DNA from 4 places in the Roseovarius sp. M141 genome. Region 2 is predicted to be linked to each of the others. Evidence: riboswitches for the same ligand, from Rfam matches in the RefSeq annotation. Region 2 holds a riboswitch; each other region holds the start of a gene.
What was found. Region 2 has a riboswitch for thiamine pyrophosphate ahead of FGD77_RS02515 (Ykof family thiamine-binding protein). Riboswitches for the same ligand answer to the same signal wherever they lie in the genome.
Positions count from the first base shown of each region.

Region 1: it holds a riboswitch for thiamine pyrophosphate, as region 2 does, so the genes downstream of both, thiM (hydroxyethylthiazole kinase) here and FGD77_RS02515 (Ykof family thiamine-binding protein) in region 2, are expected to answer to the same signal.
Region 3: it holds a riboswitch for thiamine pyrophosphate, as region 2 does, so the genes downstream of both, FGD77_RS09900 (FAD-dependent oxidoreductase) here and FGD77_RS02515 (Ykof family thiamine-binding protein) in region 2, are expected to answer to the same signal.
Region 4: it holds a riboswitch for thiamine pyrophosphate, as region 2 does, so the genes downstream of both, FGD77_RS21005 (ABC transporter substrate-binding protein) here and FGD77_RS02515 (Ykof family thiamine-binding protein) in region 2, are expected to answer to the same signal.

Region 1 is NZ_VCNH01000008.1:166,514-170,733, forward strand. It holds gene thiD (bifunctional hydroxymethylpyrimidine kinase/phosphomethylpyrimidine kinase) at 1-308, opposite strand, end outside; gene thiE (thiamine phosphate synthase) at 305-922, opposite strand; gene thiM (hydroxyethylthiazole kinase) at 919-1,707, opposite strand; TPP riboswitch at 1,761-1,853, opposite strand; gene FGD77_RS04870 (DUF1674 domain-containing protein) at 1,889-2,077, opposite strand; gene FGD77_RS04875 (RsmB/NOP family class I SAM-dependent RNA methyltransferase) at 2,144-3,403, shown strand; gene FGD77_RS04880 (heparinase II/III family protein) at 3,505-4,220, shown strand, end outside.
Region 2 is NZ_VCNH01000003.1:70,265-74,484, forward strand. It holds gene FGD77_RS02510 (ABC transporter permease) at 1-663, opposite strand, end outside; gene FGD77_RS02515 (Ykof family thiamine-binding protein) at 774-1,385, opposite strand; TPP riboswitch at 1,375-1,482, opposite strand; gene FGD77_RS02520 (UPF0149 family protein) at 1,606-3,654, shown strand; gene FGD77_RS02525 (IS6 family transposase) at 4,052-4,220, opposite strand, start outside.
Region 3 is NZ_VCNH01000008.1:1,200,432-1,204,651, forward strand. It holds gene FGD77_RS09885 (pimeloyl-ACP methyl esterase BioG family protein) at 1-347, shown strand, start outside; gene FGD77_RS09890 (methyltransferase domain-containing protein) at 344-1,114, shown strand; gene FGD77_RS09895 (GntR family transcriptional regulator) at 1,217-1,825, opposite strand; TPP riboswitch at 2,163-2,261, shown strand; gene FGD77_RS09900 (FAD-dependent oxidoreductase) at 2,427-3,407, shown strand; gene thiS (sulfur carrier protein ThiS) at 3,397-3,594, shown strand; gene FGD77_RS09910 (thiazole synthase) at 3,597-4,220, shown strand, end outside.
Region 4 is NZ_VCNH01000008.1:3,487,603-3,491,822, forward strand. It holds gene FGD77_RS21000 (DUF4153 domain-containing protein) at 1-1,346, opposite strand, end outside; TPP riboswitch at 1,499-1,604, shown strand; gene FGD77_RS21005 (ABC transporter substrate-binding protein) at 1,673-2,641, shown strand; gene FGD77_RS21010 (TenA family protein) at 2,641-3,309, shown strand; gene FGD77_RS21015 (ABC transporter ATP-binding protein) at 3,306-4,028, shown strand; gene FGD77_RS21020 (ABC transporter permease) at 4,025-4,220, shown strand, end outside.

The DNA.
Region 1 (4,220 bases), on a different contig from region 2:
TCGATAACGATGGGCGCATCCAGCCCGGCGAGCGCATCCGCGACCACGCCGATGATCTCGGCATTGCCCAGCATCCCGATCTTGACCGCGTCGATGCGGATATCCTCGCGGATCGCGACGATCTGCGCGGACACCATGGCCGGATAGACCAGCTGCACCGCCTGCACGCCGCGCGTGTTCTGCGCGGTCAGCGCGGTCAGCGCGGCCATGGCATAGCCGCCATTGGCCGAAATCGCCTTGATGTCGGCCTGAATACCGGCTCCGCCTGACGGATCAGACCCGGCGATGGACAGGATATTGGGGATCATTTTACGCTCCATTCGTGGATCAGGGCGCGCGCTGCGGCTTGCATGTCCGGCGCGCGCGATATGGCGGAAACGACGGCGATGCCGGCCGCGCCCGCCTGCCGGATCGCGCCCGCATCGCCGGGTTTGATACCGCCGATTGCAACGCAAGGAAGCGGCGTGGCAGCAATGATCCGCGCCAGCCCGTCCATGCCGAGAGGCTGCGCCGCATCCGGCTTGGTCGCCGTGGCGCGCAAGGGGCCGACGCCCAGATAATCGACGCTGTTTGGCGCGATAGCGCCGAGTTGCGCCTGCATTTCGATCGACAGGCCCAGAGCCATATCCGGCCCGATCCGGGCGCGAATGGCGGCGATATCACCATCGCCCTGCCCCACATGCAGGCCGTCGGCGCCAACATCGATGGCCACCTGCACCCGGTCATTGATGACCAGCGCCGCGCCTGTCGCGCGGGTGATCTGCTGCACCTCGCGGGCTAGCGCGACCATCTCGGCATCGCTGGCATGTTTGTCGCGCAGTTGCACGATGCCGACACCTGCGGCGACGGCGGCGCGCACCTGATCAGGCACGGATGCGGGCGCATCGGGATCGGTGATGAAATAGACCGGACCCAGCCTCATGCTACGGTGATCCTCGCGCGCTTCGTCACGTCGGCAGGCGTCAGCGCGTAGAGAGCATCGATAAACGCCACCTGAAAGCTGGCCGGCCCCTTGGCCGCATCGCCTGCCATTTCACCGGCAACGGCATAGCTGGCCAGCGCGGCGACGGTCGCAGGTAGCGCGGGCTGATCCACCGCAAAGGCGACGACACCCCCGGTCAGCGAACAGCCCAGAGCGGTGATGCGCGGCATCAGCGCATGCCCCCCGGCAATGCGATACGCGGCATCGCCATCGGTGACGTAATCGACCGCGCCGGTGACCGCGACGACCCCACCGGTTTGGCGGGCCAACGTCTGCGCCGCGCCTGTCGCATTGCTGACGGTATCGGCGGTATCAGCACCCTTGCCCGCCGCATTGGCCCCTGCCAGCGCGATGATTTCGGAGGCGTTGCCGCGAATGATCGTCGGCTTCAGCGCCAGCAGGCGCGCACCGGCATCGCGGCGCAGGGCGGTGGCGCCGACGGCGACCGGGTCCAGCACCCACGGCTTGCCCGCCTGCGCCATGACGCGCGCGGCCTCCTCCATCGAGATCACCCAGTCGGGATCGAGCGTGCCGATATTGACGCTGAGAGCATCGGCCAGCCCAGCGAATTCGCCCGCTTCGCCTTGGGCATGAGCCATGGCCGGGCTGGCCCCGATCGCCAGCATGATATTGGCCATCACGTTCATCGCGACATAATTGGTGATGTTCTGCACCAGCGGTGCGCGGGCGCGCATCTGCGCCAGATAGTGCCCTGCGTCAATCATCATGGTCCCCCTTGGCCGCAGAGGGAAACATCGCTCCAAGGCGCCGATATGGCCCTGCCTGCGCTGCAACTTCCTCCGCCGGTATGATCCGGTTCAGGTTCGAAGGGTGCATCTCAGCCCTCGTCGCGGCGCCCCTGTTACTTGGGCCAAGATGAGCGCGCGATGCAGCGGCGTCAAGCCATCAGAAATCGATGGCGATGCCCTTCTTTTCCCAATCGCCGTAGCGCACGGCCTCGGGTCCGTCCTTGCGACCTCCCAGTTCCTTGGGCAACGCGCGGTCATCGGCGGCGGCGCGGCGCTGTTCTGCTTCGGCGAGGGCGCGGATGGCCTCAGGTGGCAAACTGGGTGGCAGATCGGGGCGGTCGGACATGGCAAGGGTTCCTTTTGGCGCTGCCCCTTGATATACGCCGCCGTCACCATTCAGCAAGGATTTGCCATGCCCCCGCCATCGCCGCGCGCCGCCGCCACCCGCCTGCTGGACCAGATCCTGGGCGAGCATCGCCAGATGGCGGACCTTCTGGCCACCGGCGCGCTGGATCGGCTGGAAGCGCCCGACCGCGCCCGCGCCCAGCGCCTTGCCACGCAAACGCTGCGCGGGATGGAGCGGGCCGACCGCGTGCTGGGCAAACATCTGCGCAAACCACCGCCCCTGCCGGTGATGAACATCCTGCGGCTGGGCACGGTCGAACTGTGCCTTGGCGGCGATGCGCATGGGGTGGTCAACGACTGCGTCGGGCTGGTCGCGGGCGACAAACGCTTTGTCCGGCTCAAGGGGCTGGTGAACGCCGTGCTGCGCAAGGTCGCCGCCGATGGGCCTGCCGAATGGGCCATCCTGCGCGTGCCGCATTTGCCCAAATGGCTGCGCGCCCCCCTGTCCGAGGCCTATGGCGCCAAGGCCGTCGCCGGGTTCGAGGCCGCGCATTTCGCAGCTGCGCCGCTGGACCTGACACCCAAGAGCGACGTGACCGAACTGGCGGATGCTGTGGGCGGCATTGTGCTGCCCACGGGGTCTGTGCGCGTGCATAATGCGGGGCAGGTCAGCGCATTGCCGGGCTATGACACCGGCGATTGGTGGGTGCAGGACGCCGCCGCCGCGATCCCGGCCCGCGCGCTGAGCGCGACCAAGGGCGAGGCGGTGCTGGACATGTGCGCCGCGCCGGGCGGCAAGACGCTGCAACTGGCGGCTACGGGCGCGAACGTCACCGCGCTGGATATCTCGGACGCGCGCATGGCGCGGGTGCGCGAAAACCTTGCGCGCACCGGGCTGGAGGCCAGTCTGGTGACGGGTGACGCGCTGACACATCATGGCAGCTATGACGCGATCCTGCTGGACGCGCCCTGTTCGGCTACCGGCACGATCCGGCGCCACCCCGACCTGCCCCATGCGCGCGACGGCTCGGAAATCGGCGATCTGATCGCGCTTCAGGCGGCGATGCTGGACCGCGCGCTGGGCCTGCTGAAACCCGGTGGGCGGCTGGTCTATTGCACCTGCTCGCTGCTGCCGGACGAGGGCGAATGTCAGGTGGACGACGCGCTGCTGCGCCATCCGGGTCTGACGGTCGACCGCGACGCGCTGAACATGCCCGGCATCGACCCCGACTGGATCACCGAAGAGGGCGGCTTGCGCCTGCGCCCCGATTATTGGGGCGATATCGGCGGCATGGACGGGTTTTACATCGCCGTGCTGCGCCCCTGACCCGCTTCGGCTAATTTTCGCAATCCTGCGGTGACTCGGCCTACGCTGCGCGATATGCTCTGCTGAAATGGCGCCGCAAAGAGCGCCCAAAGGCGAGGCGCATGGGATTTTCCGGCACATATCGGGCGAAATGGACGCATTGGGCGAACCGCGTCGCCGCGCGCCGTGCGGGGCGGACGAATCCCGCGACCGCCTTCGCGTCCTCGCCCGAGCCGCGTATGATCGGCAGCTTTGCCCGTGGGCGGCAACTGACGGCGGGCAATTTCATGTTCGCGGGCCACCTGCTGGAACGGCCCGGTGCCGCGATCTGGGATCTGGTCGCGCCCGATGCCGCGTTCGAGGCTGAAATGCACGGCTTTGCCTGGCTGGACGATCTGGCCGCCGTCGGCGATACCCCCGCACGCGCCTGTGCCCAAGGGTGGACCACCGGGTGGATCGCCCGCTACGGCGCCGGGCGCGGCCCCGGCTGGACGCCCGAGCTGACCGGGCGGCGCCTGATCCGCTGGATCAACCACGCGCTGTTCCTGCTGGGCGGACAGGACAAGGCGGCGTGGGACGTGTTCTATCGCGCGCTCGCGCAGCAGACGCTGTTTCTTAGCCAACGCTGGCACTCCACCGCCCCCGGCCTGCCCCGGATCGAGGCCCTGACCGGCCTGATCCATGCGGGCCTCGCGCTGGAGGGGATGCAGGGGCACGCGCCTGTCGCCGCAACTGCGCTGGGCCGCGAATGTGACGCGCATATCGGCGCAGAAGGGCTGCTGGCGACCCGCAACCCCGAGGAATTGCTGGACATCTTTACCCTGCTGACATGGGCCAT
Region 2 (4,220 bases):
GGCCGTGAGCCTCTCGATCAGGCGCAACGTGCCGAGCATCAAAAGCGTGACCGCGGCCGAGACGACGACGGCGGCAAGCACCAGATCGGCGCGGAAATTGTTCTTGGCGGTGAGGATGTAAATCCCCAAGCCCCGCCGCGCCCCGGCGTATTCGGCAAAGATCGTGGCCACGATGGCGTAGGTGGCCGAAATCCGCAGCCCGGCGAAGAACGAGGCCCGCGCCACCGGCAGTGTTGCGCGCCGGAAGATCCGGCCTCGTCCCGCGCCCATCGCGGTCAGAAGGTCGAGATAGGCCTGCGGCACCTGACGGTAGCCCGACAGCAAACTGACGAGCATGGGAAAGAAGGTGACGAGGATGACCAGCAGCACCTTTGGCAGCATACCGAAGCCGAACCACAGGATCATCAGCGGCGCCAGCGCCACCAGCGGGATCGTCTGGCTGGCGACGAGCAGCGGCATCAGCCCGCGTTGCAGCCAAAGGCTGAAATGCAGGGCGACCGAGGCGCCGAAGGCGAAGACCACCGACAGCGCGAAGCCCAGCGTGGCGACCGCAAGCGTGGCACGCGTATGCGGTCCGATCCGTGCCCGCTCGATGACGAGCGAGCGCAGAACGTCGGTCGGGGCCGTGGCAGGACCAGCGCCGAGACGCCGCTTGCCATGCAATAGATCTGCCAGGCCAGCAGCAGGGCCAGCGCGATCAGCGCGGTCGGCAGGATATGGCGCAAGGGGTGCATGAAAGCTCTTGCCGCGAACCGGGCGCGGCGCAAGGGGTGTCAGGCAAGGCTGGGGCTGTTGGCCGATGCCGTGAGGTCGATGGTGACATGCCCCTCGGCGGGACCGAAGCGCAGGAACGCCTGGCGCAGCGCCTCGAAAACCGCGCCCGCATCGCCGCGCAACCGTGTGCAGAAGTTCTTGGACTTCAGGAAAGTGCCCGACCCCTTCAGGAAGTCGATGCAGCCATAGATTTCGTCCATATGCCGGTCCTGGCCCAGCACATAGAGCGAGAACTGCACGTCGATGCCGACACCGAGATCGGGCGCGGCACCCACCGCCTCCCGCGCCAGGGCCTGACGTTGGGACAGGCTCTGGCCCTGGGCCTGCACCAGCGCCTCGCAGCAGCAGTTTGGGTCGTCCGGCTCGCCCGGGCATCCGCGCGACAGGGTGACATGCATGGTCACGTGATCGGGCTGCCGCGCCACGGCGGCAAAGAGATCGCGGATCGCGTCGATCAGGGGGCCGGGCGCCCCGACCATGAGCGTCGAGACATCGTCGGTCTCGATCCGCAATGCGCTTCTGTGGGGATTGAGGGCCTCGAGCCCGGTGGTGATGACATCGACGAAATCCGACGTCATCGGATAGAGTGACACTTGTGCGCCTATGAACATATTCCCTCGCTCCGCCGGCATTACCCGGATCAGCTGTGAAGGGTTCGCGCGGTCTTGCGCATCTCAGCTCCTGAACGGAGCACCCCTGGATGACTTTAGGGTATCCCATGCACCCGGCGTGTCAAGCGTGACTCGCCACAGCCTGCGACAGGCCGCCTGGACCACCTGAGATGAACCTATAGAGTTGGCAGCGCTTGGCGACTGCAGTAACCATTCCACCATGACTCGCGACTCCGTTCCCCTGATCGATGCCATCGCCGCCGCGCCCGATGATGCCGCACAGGCCCGACTGCTCCGCGATGGGGCCCGCGACCTAATGGCCGGTCCCGCTGCCATCCCGGATATCGCCACCGTCGCGCTGGAGTCGACCGACGATGCCGAAACGCAGGCGGCCGCGGCGCTCTTGTCCAGCGCGCTTGACGAGGCACGGATGGCCCGGGAGAACGACGCGCCCGAGGGCGCGGCCCTGATCGACACCCTCGATGAGGCGCTGACAGCGCGGGACGCGGCCCGGCCGTTCGCGCCGGCCCTGCGCCTGCGTCTCGCGCAGATCTACGCGCGTGCGGGCCTTGCGCCGCCGGAATTCGCCATGCTGACCGCCGACGTCATGGACGGGGACGAGGCCGGGTCCGAAGAGATGCCCGATCTCGGCGCGTTGATCGACCCGATCCTGCAGGAGATCGGTGATGACCCCCTTCAGGTTCATGCCGCGCTTGTCGAGCTCCTCGCCGGGCTGCCGCCGGAGCTGGCGGCGATGCTGGTTTCCATGACGGTCGCGCGGCCGGGCGCGGTGGAGGCGCGGCTCGGTCTTTACTGGCTGCTCGATGCACAGCCCGACCTTCGCCTCGCCGCCGCAACGGCGCTTGTGTCCCGTGCCGAGGCGGGGACACTGACGCCGGAGATTGGCGCGCTGCTGCCGACGCTGCGCAAGTGGCTGCCCGAGGATGCCGCGCGCGCCGCGCTCGATGGGGTGATCCGCCGGCAGATGCAGCATGGCGCATCCCGGACGGCGGGGCGCGGGCCGACCATCCACCGGGCCGCCATAAGCCTGCCGGACGGTGCCGGCGCACAAAGCCTGATCGCCGCCGTCCAGATCGGCAGCCGACGCGCGGTTGCCATGGCGATGCTCAAGCAGGGCCACGGCGTGAAGGATGCCTTCGTCATCCCCTGCACAAGTGCGACCGAACAGAAGCAGATGCTGGCCCGCATCCTGGACGAGATGGAAACCTTCGAGGACGCGCCGGACATGCTCGCCGCGATGCTGGCGCGCGGTCTCGGTGAGGGGCTGGAGCTGGGTCTGATGCCGGCGCCCGGCATGGTCGATCTGGCCGAAATCCTCGGCCCCGACGCACTGACCCCCGCCGCCGGCGATACCGAGGCCATTCTCGACGCCATCGGCGCGGCCGAGGCGCTCGAAAGCCTCCCGGCGCCCCGCCGTACCGCGCTGGTCAAGGCCAGCGCCGACTGGATGGGGCATTTTGAGCAGGCCGACAGCTGGTTCGAGGACACCGGTGCATTGCGCGACGCCATTGGCCGCGCGCGAACGGACAAGGGGCGCGAAACCGCTGTCTGGAAACATCTCGCGGGCCGGCGGGCCTGGTGGGCGCGGCAGTTCGCGGTCTCTGCGGCGGTGCTGAAATCAGCAGCCGGCGTGGACCAGGCGCTCTGGCTGTCCTTCGCCGCAGTAGCACAGGCACTGGTCGACGGGCGATCCCTGAAGCGGATCCCGATCATGGCCGACATCATGGCGATGACGCTGGACGCGGCCGCAGCGCGCGACGGGGATATTTTGCCGATATCGCGCTCCGGTGCGCCGGATGACATCGGCGCTCTGCTCGCCGAGGCCGGGATGAGCGCGGCCTATCTGCAGGGCTATCTCACGGCCCTGGCGATCGCACCGCTGCAGCCGTCGCCGCAGGACTGGCTGGGCGCGCTTCTCGGAGGGATCGAGTTTCCGGGCGAGGGTGTGATCGACCACCTGATGGGATTCCTGATGATGCAGGCCAACCAGACCGATGACGACGCCGCAGACCCGGAAATCGTTGCCCGCAACCTTACTGCCCTGGACGAAGACGGCCTGAAGGACTGGGCTGCAGGTTTCGACAACCTCGTGATGGCGACCCGTGGTTCCTGGCCCGCAAAGCTTCTGGGTGCCGACGACAAGCGCATTCTGCGCGACCTCAAGAAGATCGCCACGGGCGCCGAAGGCGACACGCTGCGCAATGTGCTGCCATCCTGGGTACCCCGACGCCACGAATTGCGGCGGTAGCTGCGCCGACTTGCGATCATGCATCGGCGGCGGAGGTTTGGCATATCCGGCCCACAGCCGCCGTTGGAACGCCGCCCGCGGTGCCGCAGAGCAGAGTCACCGGAGCCGCTGTCCAGACACGCTCCCGCTTAGCCGGGCGCGACGATGCCAGCTTAATCGAGCGCTATCTCACGCGTTCCCCCGCCACAACCATCCGGCTGCTGCTCGCTGATCGCCAGTCCATCGGCACCGATCGGCTGAAATTCCCTGAACAATAACGATATCTCCTTCGCCATACACCTGAGGGAGAATCTCCGCGGCACCACAGAGGACGGCCATTGACTGACTGTTGATTTGAGGTGTCGTTACGGCATTGTCAGCTTGTTCTATCGCGACGTGACGAAGACCGGCGCCACCATCATGCGGCCATTTCAGCAGCACAATCGTTCCACAGACTGAACGCATCAGCCCGGGAGTGGCGATAGGATATTGCGGAGAGGCGATGGCGTTTCGGGCGGAACAGGGTTGCGGTCTGATCGTGAACGGAAAAAAACCGCTGCGCTTGGCGCGGAGATTTGAAGCGGCCC
Region 3 (4,220 bases), on a different contig from region 2:
TCTGCCCGGCGGATGAAACCCACGGCATCGCGCCCGAAACCATCGCGGCAACGGCGCATGGGCTGAGCGCGGCCAGTTTTGCCCGGTTCTGTTGCCGGGTCGGCCATGCCGGGCCGATCCCGCGCATTGATGTGGCGGCGGCGCAGGCCGAGCTTCGGGCCATTGCGCAACGGGGCGGTGCCCCGCAGACCGAATTTGACCGGATCTGGATCTCACAGCACGACCGGATCATCCCGACGCGCGCGCAGCAGGCCGCGTGGCAGGCGCAATCCTGCGCTGTCCGGCGCCTGCGCGCTGCGCATCAACCCTTTGCAGCTGGTCAAAACTGGCAGGACTGGTTCGCATGAATGCCTGTATCGCTGATCGCGCCAAACGCAGCTTCACCCGCAGTTTTCAGAGCTACCATGAGGGCGCCAGCGAACAGGCCCGTATCGCAGATGCGCTTGCACAGCGGCTTGCGGATCTGTCCCTGTCCAAACCCTTTCAAAGTGCCTTTGAGATCGGCTGCGGCACCGGGCATTTGACCCATGCATTGCTGAACCGGTTTTCCATCGCATCGCTGACAGTGAACGATCTGGTGCCGAATGCGTGCCATCTGGCGGAGTCGGTCGGCGCGGATTTTTTGGAGGGCGATATCCGCAGCGTTATCTGGCCCAAGGCCCCGCATCTGATCGCCTCGGCATCGACCCTTCAATGGATGGATGCCCCCGAAGCGCTGTTGCGCAAGGCGGCTCAAACTCTGGCGCCGGGTGGTTGGCTGGCTTTTTCGGGCTTCGGACCTGCGCAGTTCAACGAATTGCGTGCCCTTGGATCTACTGCACAGGCGCCCGGTCTATGTTTGCCAGAGGCGCTGGCGGGTGCTGTGCAAACGGCAGGCGCGGGCAGGTTCGAAATTGCGGATGTGGGGCAGGACCGGCGGCAGCTTTGGTTTGACAGCCCCATAGACGTACTCAGGCATCTCCAGCAAACCGGTGTGAATGCGGTTGCGGCGAACACCTGGACCCGCGCAACCCTCGCGCGTTTTAGCGCGCGATATATCGAAGCGTTTGGCGCCCCCGGAGGCGTGCCGCTCACCTATCATCCGATCTGGATTATCGCGCACAAGGACGCCTGAAGCGTTTTGCACACAATCCGGGTTACAGATTTGATGCCAAAATGCCCGCAACACTGAAGAGGCACGGACCTTTTCCCGGGTTCGGAAAAAACGCAAAGTGCTTTAGCTCAATCTTGTCAGATGGCGCCGCAGGATCGCGTCCGCCCTCGGGGCGTCCCGGTCGTGTATCGCCGCGATGATAGCATGGTGGTCAGGCTCCGAGCGCGGCTTCCAGCGGTCGGCATATTTGGCAAAGAAGTGGCGCGCATGGAGCAGTTGCAGATTGTTGATCTCTTCTGTCAGGCGCGGCATGTTGCACCCTGCGATGATGGCCATGTGGAACATGCGATTGGCTTCTTCCCACGCAAAAGCGGTCTCTGCCGCATCGCATTGCGCCTGAACCGTCTCAGCCTTGGAAATTTGCGCAGCGGTCAGTTTCGGCACCGATTGCAAGAGAGCCACGGGTTCCAACGCACGACGCATCAGCCGCAGCTCATCCACCGTGTTCCTGTCCAGCGGCGCCACGCACATGCCCCGGCGCGGCAGGCTGGTGGCAAGGCCTTGTGCTGACAAATGCAACAAGGCTTCGCGCACGGTCACATGGCTGACGCCAAATTCACGCGCAATTTGGTCTTGGCCAAGCTTTTCGCCCGGCCGAAATTCTCCCCGGACAATTTTCATTGTCAATACACGTGCGATCTGGTCTGATTTTTTGCTGTGGGGAATATTCACGGATATATTCAAAATATTGTGGCTGCATCTTCCCAACTACAGGAATTTGGTGGCCTGTAGAAGGTGAATAAATGCGTCGAGTCCGGACGTTGCAGGTGGCGATAGGCCCTACTGGATCGCAGACGGAAATCTGGAACCTGACCCCGTCAATCTGACTGTGATCCGGCCCTTTGCCGCGCGGCGCGTAGGCGGCGGAGCGGGGTGCGTTTTGACTTCGTGAGTGCCGTTGACAGATAGCCGAGCCTGTTTGTGACAAACGATACGCTAGAAAAACACCGTCAACTGGCGAATTCTCACTCCGCCGTTGACAGAATATTATCAGAGAAATAGTTTGCAGCTTCAACCGTTGGGGTGCCGGTATCGGCTGAGAGGCGAAAGCTAACCCATCGAACCTGATCCGGGCCATACCGGCGGAGGGAACGGTGAAATTGCAGTTCTGGCTGCCGCTCCCGCACACCGTCTGTCCGCGACCCGCTGCAACACTAGGGGTCTTGATGACATTTCAGGCATTGAGCGTCGCGGGGCCGCACAGCGGCGGTGGATGTGCTGGCCATCGGGCAGGTCCACCGGGTAGTGCATCACTTCCACGAGGTTTGGCGCATTGACTGAGGTTACCATTCTCGGCGCCGGGGTGGCCGGGCTTTGGGCCGCGCGCGCCTTGTTGGCGCATGGCATTCGACCGCAGCTATTTGACCGCCACGGCCCGCCGGGGCCGCATGGCTGCTCGTGGTGGGCGGGCGGTATGTTGGCGCCCGATTGCGAGGGCGCAGTGGCCGAACCTGCCGTGGTGATCCATGGGGCCGGTGCCGCCGCGCATTGGGCCGAAGTCACCGAGGTGCAGAGCAACGGCACGCTGGTGCTTGCGCTTGATCGGGACCGCGCCGACCTTGGGCGTTTCGCCAGCCGCACCAGCGGCCATCGCACGGTGACGGCCGATGAAATCGCCGCGCTGGAACCGCATCTGGCCGGTCGGCATAGACGCGGGCTGTTCTTTGCGGATGAGGCGCATCTTGTCCCGCGGCGCGCGTTGGCAGACCTCACGGCGGGTCTGGCCGCAGAAGACGTTACGGTGCAGCGCGTCGAGGCCAAGCCCGGCGATCTGCCCGGCATCGTCATCGACTGCCGCGGGTTCGCAGCGCAGGCAGATTTGCTGAATTTACGGGCCGTGCGTGGTGAAATGGTGCTGCTGCGCGCCCCGGAAATCGAACTGACGCGCCCGGTGCGCCTGCTGCACACGCGCCATCCGCTCTACATCGTTCCGCGCGGCGACGGGCTGTTCATGCTGGGCGCCACCCAGATCGAAAGCGCCGCGCGCGGCCCGGTCACGGCACGTTCGGCGCTGGAGCTTCTGTCTGCGGCCTATGCGCTTGACCCGCGCTTTGGCGAGGCGGAAATCGTTGAATTTGGGGCTGATCTGCGGCCTGCTTTTCCCGACAACGTGCCGCGCATCATCCAGCGCGGCCGCGTGCTGCATCTCAACGGATTATACCGCCACGGTTATCTAATGGCGCCCGCACTGGCGCGCCAGGCGGCGGGTTTTATCGCAACCTCGGAGAAGGGGGATCTTTTCCATGATGATTGATGTCAACGGCGCCGCGCACAAGATCGACGCCGCCAATCTGGCTGCGGCGCTGGAGCAACTGGGCTGGGGTGAGGCCCGCGTGGCGACCGCGCTGAACGGTCGCTTTGTCCCCGTCTCGCAGCGGCCAAACACGCCCTTGTCGGCTGGCGACCGGCTGGAAGTGTTGACCGCGATGCAGGGGGGCTGAGGATGCGCGATTTTTATGGTGTCACGCTGGACAACCCGCTGATGCTGGGCACCTCGCAATACCCCTCGCCTGCGGTGTTGGAGGCCGCGTTTCGCGACTCGCGCGCGGCGGTCGCCACCGTTTCCCTGCGTCGTGAGCAGGGCGCGGGGCAAGCGTTCTGGGATTTGGTGCGCTCGCTTGGCGTGCATCTTCTGCCCAATACCGCCGGATGCCACAGCGCCCGCGAAGCGATTACAACCGCCCATATGGCCCGCGAATATTTCGAGACCGACTGGATCAAACTGGAGGTGATCGGCCATGACGACACGCTTCAGCCCGACCCGTTTGAATTGGTCGAGGCTGCCGAAGCCCTCTGCGCGGCTGGTTTCAAGGTCTTTCCCTATATGACCGAAGATCAGGTGATCGCCGCGCGACTGGTCGAGGCAGGCTGCCGGGTGTTGATGCCTTGGGGGGCGCCGATCGGCTCGGGGCTGGGGCTGGCCAATCCTTATGGGCTACGCAACCTTCGCGCTGCCTTTCCTGATCTGGCATTGGTGGTTGATGCGGGTCTGGGCCTGCCCAGCCACGCGGCGCAGGCCATGGAGATGGGCTATGACGCGGTTCTGCTGAATACCGCCGTGGCGCAG
Region 4 (4,220 bases), on a different contig from region 2:
GTGACGATTCCGTCATCGCCTGTGGCCTTCTGGTAGTCCCATCTGGCCGGGGTCTGGCGCGCCCTTTCGATCAGGGCCAGCAGATCACCGTCCTCTTGCGCATCCGCCTGCGACTCGAGCCGGGCCAGGCCGCGTTGGCCTGCGATACCCCATTCATTGGCCATCTCCCACAGGGCCAGATCCCGGTCCGCAGCACCAGACCCCGCGCGGGCGATCTGGCTGGCGGTCGCAAGGCGCTCGGCATTCAGAAGGGGCGTCAGCCATAGCGCCGCAATCGCCAGCGTGACCAGTGCCATCCAGCGGTTGACGCTGCGTTGCTGGCGACGCCAATCAGTGCGCGTCAGCAGCGCGACGGCATAGGCCAGCGCATAGATCAGCGCCACCGCAGCGGCGATCAGTCCCGCCACGCGGTGGGGCGTCAGCCCGTACTGGTCCACGCGCAGCCACACCGCCCACAGCGCCAGCGCAGCGGGCACAGGCAGCATCGCGCTCAGCAGGCGGGTCGCCATCAGCATACCCGCGCCCTGCACCGACACGCCATCGTCGCGGTGGATCGCTGTCGTCACCAGGGTAATGCCCGCCACCGTGACCGCCACCAACGTGGCCGCCGCCGAAAACTGACCAAAGAGACTGGCAAGCCCCCGAAACGGCAGCGCCACGATAAACACCGCCAGCACCACAAGCAGCGCAGGCAACAGCACACGGAGCAGCTGGATCACCAGAAACGGCGACACGTAATCGCGCAGCTCATGCACGATGGCCAGACCCAGGCCCAGCGCAATACCGCTGACGAGGTATGGCACCGGCTCCAGCGCAATGACATCCTCGATGATGTCGATCCCGACCAGACCCAGCAACTGATCCGACAGCAGCAGCACCAGCCAGGCCACCCCGACAAACAGCCACGCGGCCGCAACGCGCACCACCAGGTTCCACGCGGTGTCAAACAAGGCCCCGTAGTGGCGCCATCCCCCATGCCTGTGCAGCCCGGCGGTCACGAACGGCACCCCGATCACCAGCAGATAGACAAAGGCGGCCGCCCCGTACCCAGTGTCCAGAAAATCCTCGACCTGCGCATGGCGAAAGCTGGCCCAGAACAGCAGCAGCGCGGCAGGCACCGCCATGCCCAGCGCCGCCACCGCCGCAAGTTTCAGGCGCACCGGCCCCAGCAGCGCCAGCAGCACGCCAAAGAACCCCAGCCCGGCCGCGATGGGCAGCAATGCGGCCCGCGCGTTGTCCACCATGTCCGGCAGAACATTGATCAACCCCCAGACCGACAGGCCTGCCACCGCGCCGACGATGGCGTATAGCAGCCGCGCGTCACTGGTTTTGGATCTGAGCATCATGGACAGCACTCCGGGTATGATCTGACGCATCGTTTCGCCGCAGCCTACCGCCTTTCACGCCCAAGCTGAACGGGCGATTTTCACCGCAGGCGCCGTCCCGCGCGGCGTGGTCTTTCGCGGCTTGCGCGCACGCCCGGCACTTGCTAGGTCTGGCCTATCCGTTGGGGTGCTCCGCTATGCCGGAGCTGAGAGGCGATACGCCGACCCATCGAACCTGATCCGGTCAGTACCGGCGGAGGGAACGGAGATGGCAGACGCCGCCAATGCGGCCCTGCGCCCCTTTTCCGTTTGTCCCGTCGGTCCTGAATCACCACCAAGGAGCCGACATGAAATCCCTCGTTTTCACCGCCGCCTTTCTAAGCGCCCTGACCGCCGTGCCAGCATGCGCACAGGACAAGATGACCCTCGTGCTGGACTGGTTCATAAACCCCAACCACGGCCCTATCGTAATCGCCCAAGAGCGCGGTTATTTCGCCGATGAAGGTCTGGACATTGAAATCATCGCGCCCGCCGATGCCTCGGCCCCGCCCAAGATGGTGGCCGCAGGTCAGGTCGATCTGGCCGTATCCTACCAGCCGCAACTGCACCTTCAGATCGCCGAAGGCCTGCCGCTGATCCGCGTCGGCACCCTGATCGCCAGCCCGCTGAACTGCCTGCTGGTGCTAAAGGACGGCCCAATAAAGACGATCGCCGACCTCAAGGACAGCAAGATCGGCTATTCCGTTGCCGGCGTCGAAGAGGCGCTGCTGAACGCGATCCTGAATCAGCATGACATCACCTTCGATGATGTGGAAATGATCAACGTCAACTGGTCCCTTGGCCCCTCGGTCATGTCCGGACAGGTCGATGCGGTCATCGGCGCCTATCGCAATTTCGAGCTGAACCAGATGGAGATCGAAGGCGCCCCCGGAACGTGCTTTTTCGTCGAAGAGGCCGGCGTGCCGCCCTATGACGAACTGATCTATGTCGCCAACCCCGAGACGATGGATCTGGCGCTGATCTCGCGCTTTTTGCGCGCCACGGGCAAAGCGACGCAATACATCGTCAACCACCCCGACGACAGTTGGGACATCTTCAAATCCACCTCACCCGAGCTGGACGATGCCCTGAACGCCCGCGCGTGGACCGACACGATTCCCCGCTTTGCCCTGCGCCCTGCCGCCGTCGACATCGCCCGCTACGCCGATTTCGAGCGTTTCCTGGCCGAGGCCGGGCTGCTGGACGGCACGCGTTCTGTGTCCGAACTGGCCATCGATCCGGGTGCAACATCCGGCGCACAATCGGAGGCGCAGTAATGTACGGCGATACCTTCACCGCATGGCGCGCGGACGCGGCGCAGGATTGGCACGCCTACACCCATCACCCCTTTGTCGAGGGGCTGAGGGACGGCACGCTGCCGCGCAAGGCCTTTTTGCACTACCTCGTGCAGGATTACGTGTTTCTCATCCACTTCTCCCGCGCCTGGGCGCTGGCGGTGGTCAAGGCGGACACGGTCGAGGAAATGCGCTTTGCCACGACCACGCTGGACGCGCTGCTGAACGGTGAAATCGCGCTGCATGTCGCCACCTGCGCGCGCGAAGGCATCGACGAGGCCACGCTATTCGCCGCGCCCGAGGCGGCGCAGAACATCGCCTATACGCGCTATGTGCTGGATGCGGGCTACTCGGGCGATTTTCTGGACCTGCTGGCGGCGCTCACGCCCTGCGTACTGGGATACGGCGAAATCGGCCTGCGTCTGGCTGCCGGGCGCGGCGACACGCCGTATGGCGAATGGATCGATACCTATGCCGGGTCGGACTATCAGCAAGCCTGTCGCAAGGCTGGCACGCTTCTCGATGGCGCCATTGCCCGGCGGCTGGGGGCAACGCCGCAGGATAGCCCACGGTGGCGCGCGCTTTCACAGCGTTTTTCCACAGCCGTACGGCTGGAGGTGGGCTTTTGGGACATGGGTTTGCAGGGATGACAGCGCCCGGCATCATCCTGGAGGGGTCCGTCGATATCGACGGCGTGCCCCTGATCCCGCCCATCCGGCTCACGGCGGCGGCAGGCAAATGGACCTGCCTGCTGGGACCGTCCGGCGTGGGAAAGTCCACCATCCTGCGCCTGATTTCGAGCATCGCGGACGAGGCGACGTTGACCGGCACGTTAACTGCCAGTGACGGCGCCCCCCTCGCCGGGCGCGTGGCGCTGATGGCACAATCCGATCTGCTGCTGCCGTGGCTGACCGTCGCGCAGAATGTCACCCTGGGTGCCCGCCTGCGCAACGCGGCGCCGGATGAAAAGCGCGCCGCCGAACTGCTGGACGAGGTCGGGCTGCGCGCACACGCGGAAAAACGCCCCGCCACGCTATCGGGCGGCCAGCGCCAGCGCGCCGCACTGGCGCGTACCTTGATGGAGGATCGCCCCATTGTCCTGCTGGACGAGCCGTTCTCGGCGCTGGATGCGCGCACCCGCGCGCAGGTGCAGGACCTGACGGCACAGCTGCTCTCGGACAAAACCGTGCTGATGGTCACGCATGACCCGGCCGAGGCGGCCCGGCTGAGCGACGTCATCCTCATCCTCGGCCACGGCGGACTGCGCGAACGGCCCGTGCCCCCCGGCGCCCCGCCGCGTGCCGTGGATGACGCGCCGACCCTCAGTGCCCAAGGCGCCCTGCTGGCCGAACTGAGGGCCGGACCATGAGGCGCGTCGGCAGCATCGCCGCCTCGGCGCTCGTCGCGCTGGCTGCATGGCAGGCGCTGGTCCTGCTGACCGGTGTGCCACGATTTATTCTACCTGGCCCTGCGCTGGTGGCCGAAACGCTCTGGACCAGCCGCGCCCTGATCGCGCACCATACGATGATCACGGCCATCGAAGTGCTGGCGGGCCTCGCCC